Regions from separate parts of the Planococcus sp. VCh962 genome, predicted to be linked through region 2. Evidence: riboswitches for the same ligand, from Rfam matches in the RefSeq annotation. Region 2 holds a riboswitch; the other holds the start of a gene.
The links. Region 2 has a riboswitch for thiamine pyrophosphate ahead of tenA (thiaminase II). Riboswitches for the same ligand answer to the same signal wherever they lie in the genome.
Positions count from the first base shown of each region.

Region 1: another riboswitch for thiamine pyrophosphate. It lies ahead of thiT (energy-coupled thiamine transporter ThiT); the one in region 2 lies ahead of tenA (thiaminase II).

Region 1 covers NZ_JBYLHS010000014.1:41,091-46,048, forward strand. Annotated here, with positions in the region: gene AC3AQ9_RS19900 (TspO-related membrane protein) at 1-271, shown strand, start outside; gene map (type I methionyl aminopeptidase) at 286-1,035, opposite strand; gene thiT (energy-coupled thiamine transporter ThiT) at 1,224-1,799, opposite strand; TPP riboswitch at 1,896-1,995, opposite strand; gene AC3AQ9_RS19915 (M20 family metallopeptidase) at 2,138-3,208, shown strand; gene yxzF (small protein YxzF) at 3,278-3,412, shown strand; gene AC3AQ9_RS19925 (SGNH/GDSL hydrolase family protein) at 3,543-4,451, opposite strand; gene AC3AQ9_RS19930 (aminopeptidase) at 4,464-4,958, opposite strand, start outside.
Region 2 covers NZ_JBYLHS010000002.1:610,031-614,988, reverse strand. Annotated here, with positions in the region: gene AC3AQ9_RS10395 (ABC transporter substrate-binding protein) at 1-260, opposite strand, end outside; gene AC3AQ9_RS10390 (ABC transporter ATP-binding protein) at 596-1,726, shown strand; TPP riboswitch at 1,762-1,865, shown strand; gene tenA (thiaminase II) at 2,020-2,703, shown strand; gene thiM (hydroxyethylthiazole kinase) at 2,705-3,493, shown strand; gene thiD (bifunctional hydroxymethylpyrimidine kinase/phosphomethylpyrimidine kinase) at 3,490-4,329, shown strand; gene thiE (thiamine phosphate synthase) at 4,310-4,958, shown strand, end outside.

The sequences.
Region 1 (4,958 bases), on a different contig from region 2:
CAATATCAGTTTTGTACTCACCTACTATAACTGGGGTGGCTGGGGGCTGAGCGATCAGCTCTGGGCTGTCATCATGCTGACAATCGCCACAGCGCTGGCCCTTCATATCCGGTTCCATTATTCCGATGTTCCGTATGCATTGGTGTTCATCTGGGCATTTATCGGGATTGCAGTAAAACATGGAACCGATGAATTGCTGCTTACCACGGCTTCCCTGTTTTTATGCGGTGTGATTTTAACTGGAATTTTATTGATAAAAAAAAGACCCTAAGGGTCTTTTTTTTATCAATCTATTTTTGTCAGTAAAATCGGCTCGCCTTTTGTAACAAGCACAGTATGCTCAATTTGGGCGACGAGAGACTGATCAGGTGTGATGAACGTCCAGCCGTCTCCGGATTCCACAATATGCTCAGACTTCTGGGAAATGAACGGTTCTACAGCCAGGACCATTCCTTCTTTCAAAATGGTGGTTTCCCAGGCATCATAATAATTCAAAATATGCTGAGGAGCTTCATGCAATGATTTTCCAATGCCGTGGCCCGTCAGATTCTTGATAACGAATAAGCCTTGTTGTTTAGCTTCGCGTTCAACCGCTTTACCGATTTGGTTCAATTTTGCACCAGCTTTGACTTTTGTCATGGCACGGTCAAATGCAGAGGCAGCCACTTCACATAGTTTTTCTTTTTCAGGATGTCCATCCCCTACTACAAAAGAAATGCCCGTATCTGAAAAATAGCCTTCATAAGATCCTGATACATCAATATTGACCATATCGCCTTCATTGATAACCCGTTTCCCCGGCATGCCATGAGCGACTTCCTCATTTACACTGATGCAAGTATATCCTGGGAAATCGTATTCGGATTTCGGCCCTGAGACCCCGCCCAGTTCTTCAAACATTCGGCCGCCCAGTTCATCAAGTTCTTTTGTCGTGATGCCCGGCTTAGTCGCGGCTCTCATAGCATCTCGAATTTCAGCGACCATTCGGCCGGCTTTTTTTAACATCTCAATATCTTTTTCTGTATTGGCAATCATTAAATACCCTTCTTTCAACTTGTCTATGAAAAATTATACCACAAGAAAAGAGGACTATCATAACGATAATCCTCTTACAGTATAGTGAATTGCTTCGACGGCTTTTCTATGGAATACCTAAGGTTACCAATTCTCTTCAGGCAGACGCTGTTCAGCAGAATATCGAAAATAAAATATGATTTATCACCTTATGCTTTTATATCTACTAGTTTAGGGGCAGCTGCAAAAAGGGCAGAGCATACAAAAGCCGCTAGCAGAAATACCGGAATCATGTATGTTGCATTATAAACTGCTGAATAGACAAAAACATTGCCTTCTGCAAACATCCCAAAGAACAGGATGCCGGTAATAACATGGATAATATAACGCAGCAACGAGCCAATGAAGAGCCCCGTCACTACAGCGGTAATCATACCGACTGTGCGATGTTCCCGGCTCGCTTGCAAATATCTTTCGCGCATTATTCCAGCAAGGCCGACAACGCCATATGCAAGGAGATAATCAAAGACTACTTGCATCACTACAAATCCGAACGAAAGTGGAGTAACTGAAATAACTCCAGTGACGATTTGCAGTAAGCCTACAAGCAGCCCTGTTAAGATACCTGCCAGGACGCCTCTTCTAAATGCTATCAAGACGATGGGAATCATCACAAAGCTGACTGAGCCACCCTGTGGCATCTTAAACGCCACAAAATCCAGAACATAACCGAGCGCTCCGAAAATCGCTATTTCCACCATCAATAAAACTCGTAAATTTCTCATGACTTCCTCCTTATGTGTTATGCACATCACCAGAAGGGCCGCAGAAAAAAACCATATAAAAGCGGCGCCAGGATAGATCCTGGCGCCGCGTTAAGGGCAGGTTTCCATCCACATCCCTGCGCAAGTGTTAACTTACAGGTTCGAAGGGTAAGAACAAAATGTTCACTCTCAGCAATAAGCTCCCCTTGTGGTGTATACATTATTTCGCTAACACTTGTATTGTACACAAATACCGCCCTTAAAGCAATATCGTTTCAAGCTCTATCGTTAGGGTATACTTTTAATAGCTATAAAATTGGAAAGGTGGTGCAGGCAACTGAGCATGAGTTGCCAAATAGATGATTGAACTGCTTAAGAATTTGATTAAAATCGAAAGTGATACGAAACAAGGAGCGAATGACGCCCTTCTTTTTTGTGCCGACTGGCTGAAAAAAAATGGACAAGACGTCAAAATCCATAACAATGACGGTTATTCCATGTTGACAGCCGTCAAAGGCCAAGGAACTGAAACAATTGTTTGGAACGGACATGTCGATGTGGTGCCTGGACATGCCGATCAATTTGTTCCTATGGAGGAAAGCGACCGAATTTATGGCCGTGGAGCGGCCGATATGAAAGCCGGAGTTGCTGCTATGATGCAGGCTTTTGTGGAGTTAGATGAAAGCAAACTCAATCAGATTGTCCAATTACATATCGTCACCGATGAGGAGATTGGCGGTCGCAATACGTCAAAGTGGCTAGTGGACCAAGGCTATCATGGGGATTTTGTTATTTGTGGTGAACCTACTGGCTTAAAAGTCGGGCTGCAATCTAAAGGAATATTACGCATGGATCTGACTTTTAAAGGCAAACCCGCTCATGGAAGCCGGCCTTGGGAAGGCGTCAACGCTATTGAATCTGCTATGAAATTTCATATGGCTATGGCAGAATTGCCTTTCCGAAAAGAATCCACGGAGTATTACGGACAGCCTTCTGTTAATCTTCCGATCATCAATGCCGGTGACCGCTATAATGTGGTTCCGGAAATTTGCCATATGTCATATGATATCCGTTTCATGCCAGGACAGGACAAACAAGAAATTATCCGGCAAATGGCGGAACTCGCCGATACCTTAAAGCTTGACATGGAATACAAGGCCAGCGGCTCAACGCCGGCTTTAACAACGTCTAAAGAGAACCCTTATATACAGACCCTGCAAAAAGCCATCAAACAAACAACCGGGAAAGAACCGGTATTGTTCGGCCAGCACGGAGCTGCCGATACCCGCTATTATGCTGCCGTTAATGGTGGTGAAGGGGCTATCGAGTTCGGGCCATCCGGTGATGACTGGCATGGCAATGCGGAATATGTCTTCATTTCAAGTGTCCACGAGTATAAAGATATTCTTATTTCATTAGCCTATTCTTAATGACTAGGTTTATAAAAACAAAAACTAGGGAATCTAGTTTATACCTCACTTATGATAGGAGAGATTGATATGGGAATAGGTCGTATTGTAAAAACCGCCATCAAAATAGCACCCGTTGCTTACCCGATTATCCGTAAAGTAATGCAAAAAAGTAAAAAAACCGGAAATACCAGCCAATACAAGACTCCACAAGCCAAACGTTAAAGATAAGAAAACCGCTCCGGATTTCCGGAGCGGTTTTTATTATTCTGATGTGTATTTTGCATAAATGTCCAGTCGATGGATTTACAAATCCTAAATGTCGACGAACTTCCCGCTTGAGTGATGACTTTCTTCACACGTAAGGCACCACTTGACGCAATGCTAAGTATTCGGTTTCCATTTTCTCAGAAGGGCGTGCCGAGGTAACGCCATCAATCGCTGTGCTTTTCTCTTCTCCGTCCTGTCCCTGCAACTGGAGCATTTCTTCGAATGTTTTAGGGTCAGCCGCCGGCAATTCGCCATCTTCTACTTTCCAGCCTTTTTGGTATTGCTCCAAAAAAGCGTTCGCCATCGATTGATAGCCTTTGATGTTTGGATGAACATCGGCCGGATTTGGAATTTTGTCAATTGCATTATCTCCAAATGATTGATTTACAGACACAAACTGCGCTCCTGCTTTTTCTGCTGTTTGCTTCAGTATAGCGTTGAGTTGGTCAAGCTGTTTTCCCGTACCTTCCTTTTGCGTATCCCAGACATGCGGATAAGCGAAATAATAGCCCATTACATACACGTCCGCATGCGGAGCTGTCTTTTTCAGCTCTGCGAAAATGGCTTCAAGATTAATCCGTGCTTTGTTTAAAGCAAAGTCTACCTGGATTTGCTGAAATGCCAAAGTGCCTTCTGCTGGATTCGATCGAACTAATGGCAAAAGATCATTCGCACCTGCAGATAAAGTGATAATATTGGCTGAAGCCAGTGCTTCCTTAGCTTCCGGTGACTGTATCCTTTTCAGCACATCTGCTGTGGTGAACCCTGGAAAGGCCAGGTTTTTTGTATAGAAAGCGACCGGTTGATGGCGCGCCAATTCTTGCGCAATCAAATCTGAATAGCCTGCATCAATTTGAGAATTTGGTGTTTGCCCTGCTGCTAAAGAATCGCCAAGTGCGATATAAACCGCAGGAATTCTCACTTCCGCTTGCACCGACATCGATCCACTGATCAATAAGGCAATAGCCAACATTGCTGTCCAAAATTTCTTCAAATTGCTCACCTCTTAGAATGCCCAGTTTCCATTGCGGAAAATCGGCTCTTTTGTCCCGTCTTCCCGAATGCCGTCAATATTCATTTCTGCACTTCCGATCATAAAATCTTCATGGACAATGGAAGTATTCAAGCCGATCGACTCCAATTGCGTCCGTTCCAAATCACGGGCACCTTCACAGCAAGTCGGATATGAATCTCCGATTGCCAGGTGGTTAGAAGCATTTTCATCAAATAGTGTATTGAAAAACAAAATATTGGCATCTGATATTGGCGATTGATGAGGCACTAAAGCAACTTCACCTAAATAAGCCGCTCCCTCGTCAGCAGCGATCATTTCATCAAGTAATTCCTGTCCAGCTTCTGCTTGTGCTTTGACAATTTTCCCTTTTTCGAATGTCAAAGTGAACCCATCAATGATATTGCCTTGATAGACAAGGGGCTTGGTATTGCGTACAACGCCTTCTACACCATATTTCAAAGGAACTGTATAAACTTCCTCGGTCGG
Region 2 (4,958 bases):
GTCCAGATGTCACCGAACGGCAGGAAAGTGTGCTTCACTTCGATTTCATCTTGGGATTCGTTAAAGTCGGTGATGATTTGTTCAATAATCGGGCGGCGGATTTCAGATCCCCAGAAAGTCCAGAAATCGATGACGGTTTTGCCGTCTTCATTTACCGCTGCTTCATCATTGCTGCTGTTGCTTGTCTGGAATCCCGAACAGCCGCTGAGAAACAATGCTAGTGCAGCAATCAACATAATAAAAACTTTCAAATTCTTCATCTGCTTCACTCCTCTTTTGTATTGAATAAAATGAGTCCGTAAATATCTTCGACAGTCGAAGTAAAATACCCACATCCGCCTGAATTTCATCAGAACCAGGGCTGTTTCTCCTTGAAAAGAGTAGAACAAAATATTCCAGCTTCTCATGTCTAGTAGAAGTATATAACAACTTCTCCTTCTTTTCAAAGTGAAATCTAAATATACTGACAATGGGTATTTTTATCGAGTTTAAACCGTTGTAGATATGGGTAAGGCCTTAATAATTTGCATTTCTAATTTGTAATATACAGAAAACTGGTTATAATTAAGAGTAAAAAAGAATGGGGAGAGGCATGATGGCAGAAATTCTAATTAATAATTTGGGAAAAACGTATGATAACGGTGCTACCGCCGTAACTGATTTTAACCTCCACATCAAAAATGAAGAATTTATTGTCTTTGTCGGTCCCTCGGGCTGCGGAAAATCCACTACTTTGCGGATGATTGCAGGACTTGAAGAAATAACAGACGGTGAATTTTTCATCGATGGCAAACGGATGAACGATGTCCAGCCGAAAGAGCGGGATATTGCCATGGTGTTTCAGAACTATGCTTTATACCCCCATATGACCGTGTATGAAAACATGGCATTCGGATTAAAACTGCGCAAATTCAAAAAAGATGAAATTAAAAGACGGGTGAATGAAGCCGCTGCTATTTTGGGCCTGGAAGAGTACCTGGACCGGAAACCGAAAGCGCTGTCAGGCGGCCAGCGCCAGCGGGTTGCTCTTGGACGCGCGATTGTACGCGACGCCAAAGTATTCCTGATGGATGAGCCTTTATCCAACTTAGATGCAAAATTGCGTGTTCAGATGCGCGCTGAAATTGCAAAACTCCATCACCGCTTAAAAACGACAACCATTTACGTAACGCACGACCAGACAGAAGCGATGACGATGGCTACACGGATTGTCATCATGAAGAGCGGTGTCATCCAGCAGGTCGGCAGCCCGAAAGAAGTATATGATTTCCCGGCCAACCGCTTTGTCGGCGGCTTTATCGGTTCGCCTGCAATGAACTTCTTTGATGGCAAATTAGAGAAAGGTGCGTTTGTCATGGGAGATCGGGTCATCGACATTCCTTCAGAAACTTTGAGTATGTTAAAGAGCCAGGGCTATGACGGCTCGCCGGTTACACTTGGGATCCGGCCGGAGCATATCCACGTCAACAGCGAAGATCTGACGGGCATCAAACACAGCGACATCGATGCGGTCATCACCGTTTCGGAGCTGACAGGTGCGGAAACGATTATTTATGCCGTGTACGGCGACCAGGAATTTATTGCCCGTGTGGATGCCAATACGACGATTGAGCCGGGGCATACTGCGCGCTTGGCGTTCGATATGTCACGCGTTCACTTCTTTGATCCGACAAGCGGGGAACGAGTGAAACCTGAAAAATCAGAAAAACCGGTTGCGGTTTCGTAAATCTGTGTTAAAGTGATTTTGACAACTTGAATATTAAACACCACTAGGGGAGCCGGATATCGGCTGAGACGGGCATAAGCTCGGACCCTTTGAACCTGATCTGGATCATACCAGCGGAGGGAAGTGGCGGAACGCATGCTATTTCCTTTTTGACTGCATACGCCGCTTTCCTTTACTGGAAAGCGGCGTTTTTTATTTGTCGAAGAAAAGCGGAAGTGTTGGTTCGGCTTTGGTTTATTTTCTGGAGCGTCAGGTGCTAAAGCTTGAATCACCACGGAAAAGGAGATGGAGACATGACATTTTGTAAAGAAGTGCGGGTTGAATGCAATGATTTATGGCAGGCAAGTTTTGAACATCCGTTTGTGAAAGGTATTGCCGATGGCACGCTGCCGCTGGATATATTCCGGCATTACGTTATGCAGGATGCCTATTACCTGACCCATTTCGCCAAAGTCCAAGCGATTGGAGCAGTGAAAGCCACCGATCTGGAGACCACAAAACGCTTTGCCTTTCATTCGGAGCACACTTGTGCTGCCGAGTTGGCTTTGCACGAGTCGTTTATGGAGCTGCTCGGGGTCACGGCAGACGATTGGGCAGTTTTTGAACCTTCACCGAGTGCCTATGCTTACGTTTCCCATATGTACCGCTCGTCTGAAGGCGATTTGGCGGATGTCGTGGCATCAATTCTGCCTTGCTACTGGCTTTACTATGAAATCGGTGAACGGCTGAAAAAGGCCAAACCCGATCATCCGATTTATGACCGCTGGATCGCTACATACGGCTCGGAGGAATTCGGCGCTTTGGTTAAAGAGCAGATGGACCGGATGGACAAGCTTGCAGAAGGTTTGCCGGAAAAACGCCGTGCTGAACTGAAAGACCGTTTTCGCCGCAGCAGTTATTACGAATGGAATTTCTGGGAGCAGGCATGGGTGCGGGAATCGTGGACAGTCAAAACGTATGACCGGGCAGGTGTTTAACATGCTGGAAAAACTGCGTTCAGAAAAACCGATTATCCACTGCATCACCAATCACGTCGTCTCGAATTTCCAGGCTAACGGACTGCTTGCCCTTGGCGCTTCTCCCATCATGGGCGAAGCGCCGGAAGAAGCGGCTGAACTGGCTGCTTTAGCGGATGCCGTGTCGCTTAATATCGGCACATTGAACAAGCAGAGCCTGAACAGCATGCTGATTGCCGGAAAAAAAGCCAATGAGCTGGGGGTGCCGGTCGTATTGGATCCGGTCGGAGTCGGAGCAACAGCGTTCCGGGCAGCTGCCGCCAATAAAATCCTGGAAGAAGTGGACGTCACAGTTCTGCGCTGCAATGCCGGTGAACTTGCGGCTATCGCAGGCGCCCACTGGCAGGCGAAAGGAGTCGATGCCGGCGAAGGGCAGGCGGATATCCATGTACTGGCGAAAGATACAGCTAATAGATTTGGATTCATTGTTGCGGTATCCGGCGAATTGGACATTGTCACGGATGGAAAGCGGCTGGCTGAAATTCCATATGGACATAAAATCATGGTTTCTGTAACAGGAACCGGCTGCTTGCTAAGCAGCGTTGTGGCAGCGTTTCTCTCGGTACATCCAGAGGACGGTTTTGAAGCCACGGCAGCGGCTATGCGCTATTACGCCATTGCCGGCGAACTGGCAAGCGTGCATTCAAAACTTCCCGGAGATTTTCAAACTGCTTTTTTAAATCAATTAAATGCCATAGGGCAAAATGATATTGACGATATGATACGTCAAAAGGAAGGAGCGCTACGATGATTCCACAAGTATTGACAATTGCCGGATCAGATTCTGGAGGAGGCGCGGGCATCCAAGCGGATATTAAAACGTTTCAGGAGCTCGGGGTTTATTCGACATCGGTGCTCACGGCGGTGACTGCCCAGAATACACTCGGGGTTTCGGAAATCTACCCGATGACGCCAAGTGCTGTCAAGGCGCAGCTGGCTGCAGTAGGTGCAGATTTTAATATTGGGGCGCTGAAAACGGGCATGCTGTTTGATGCAGACATTATTGAAGAGACGGCATCCGGCATCCGGCAATTCGGCTGGAAAAACACCGTAGTGGATCCGGTCATGATTGCCAAAGGAGGAGCAAGTCTTCTGCAGCAGGCAGCGGTTAAAGCTTTGAAGGAGCATCTACTGCCGCTGGCGCTCATCGTAACGCCGAACATTCCGGAAGCGGAAGTGATCAGCGGCATAGGGATAGATGATGCAGTTTCACGGCGGCAGGCAGCCGGGCGGATATTGTCATCGGGCGCTGTTTCCGTCGTCATTAAAGGCGGCCACGGCACAGACCCTGACATGGCTGAAGACTTTTATTTGAATCAAAACGGGGATGAGCTTCTTTTCCGCTCCCCCCGCATTGCTACGGTTCAGACGCATGGAACGGGCTGCACTTTTGCCGCTGCCTTGACAGCGGAATTGGCCAAGGGGAAATCGCTGGAAGATGCCCTTTACACTGCGAAGCAATTTATCCAGGCAGCTCTCAGCGAAGAGCTTCATATTGGAGCCGGGCATGGACCGACCAACCATGCGGCTTATCAGAAGCACCAGCGCGAGAAAGGAGGCATCCATCATGTCGAAGTTGTTCGATGAACCTTCGATCTATTTTATTATGGGAACAGCCAACGCACCCGGGCGCAATCCGCTGCTGGTATTAGAGGAGGCATTGGCTGGGGGAATCCACCATTTTCAATTAAGGGAAAAAGGATCCGGTGCACTCACTGGGGATGCATTGATGAAATTTGCCATTGAATGCAAATGGCTGTGCCGCCAGTATAATGTGCCGTTTATCGTGAATGATGATCTGCAGCTTGCGCAGCTGGCGGATGCGGATGGAATCCATGTCGGCCAGCAGGATGCGGCAGCAAGCACGGCCCGTCGGATGGTGGGACCGGACAAAATTTTGGGAATATCGGTCCATTCATTGGCAGAAGCCAAAAATGCTGTAGATCACGGCGCCGACTATGTGGGAATGGGACCGGTATTTAACACCCGTTCAAAAGAGGATGCCGGCAGCCCGGCAGGAGTAGCAGGCATTGCAGCGGTGAAAAGCCTGTATCCCGAACTTCCGGTAATCGGAATCGGCGGCATCACGCCCGACAATGCCGAACAAGTATGGTCAGCAGGCGCTGACGGAATAGCGGTGATTTCCTCAATTGCCCAAGCTGAGAATATCGCCTCAGAAGTCAATCGCTTTAAAACGAATTTAAAGGCAGGTGCCC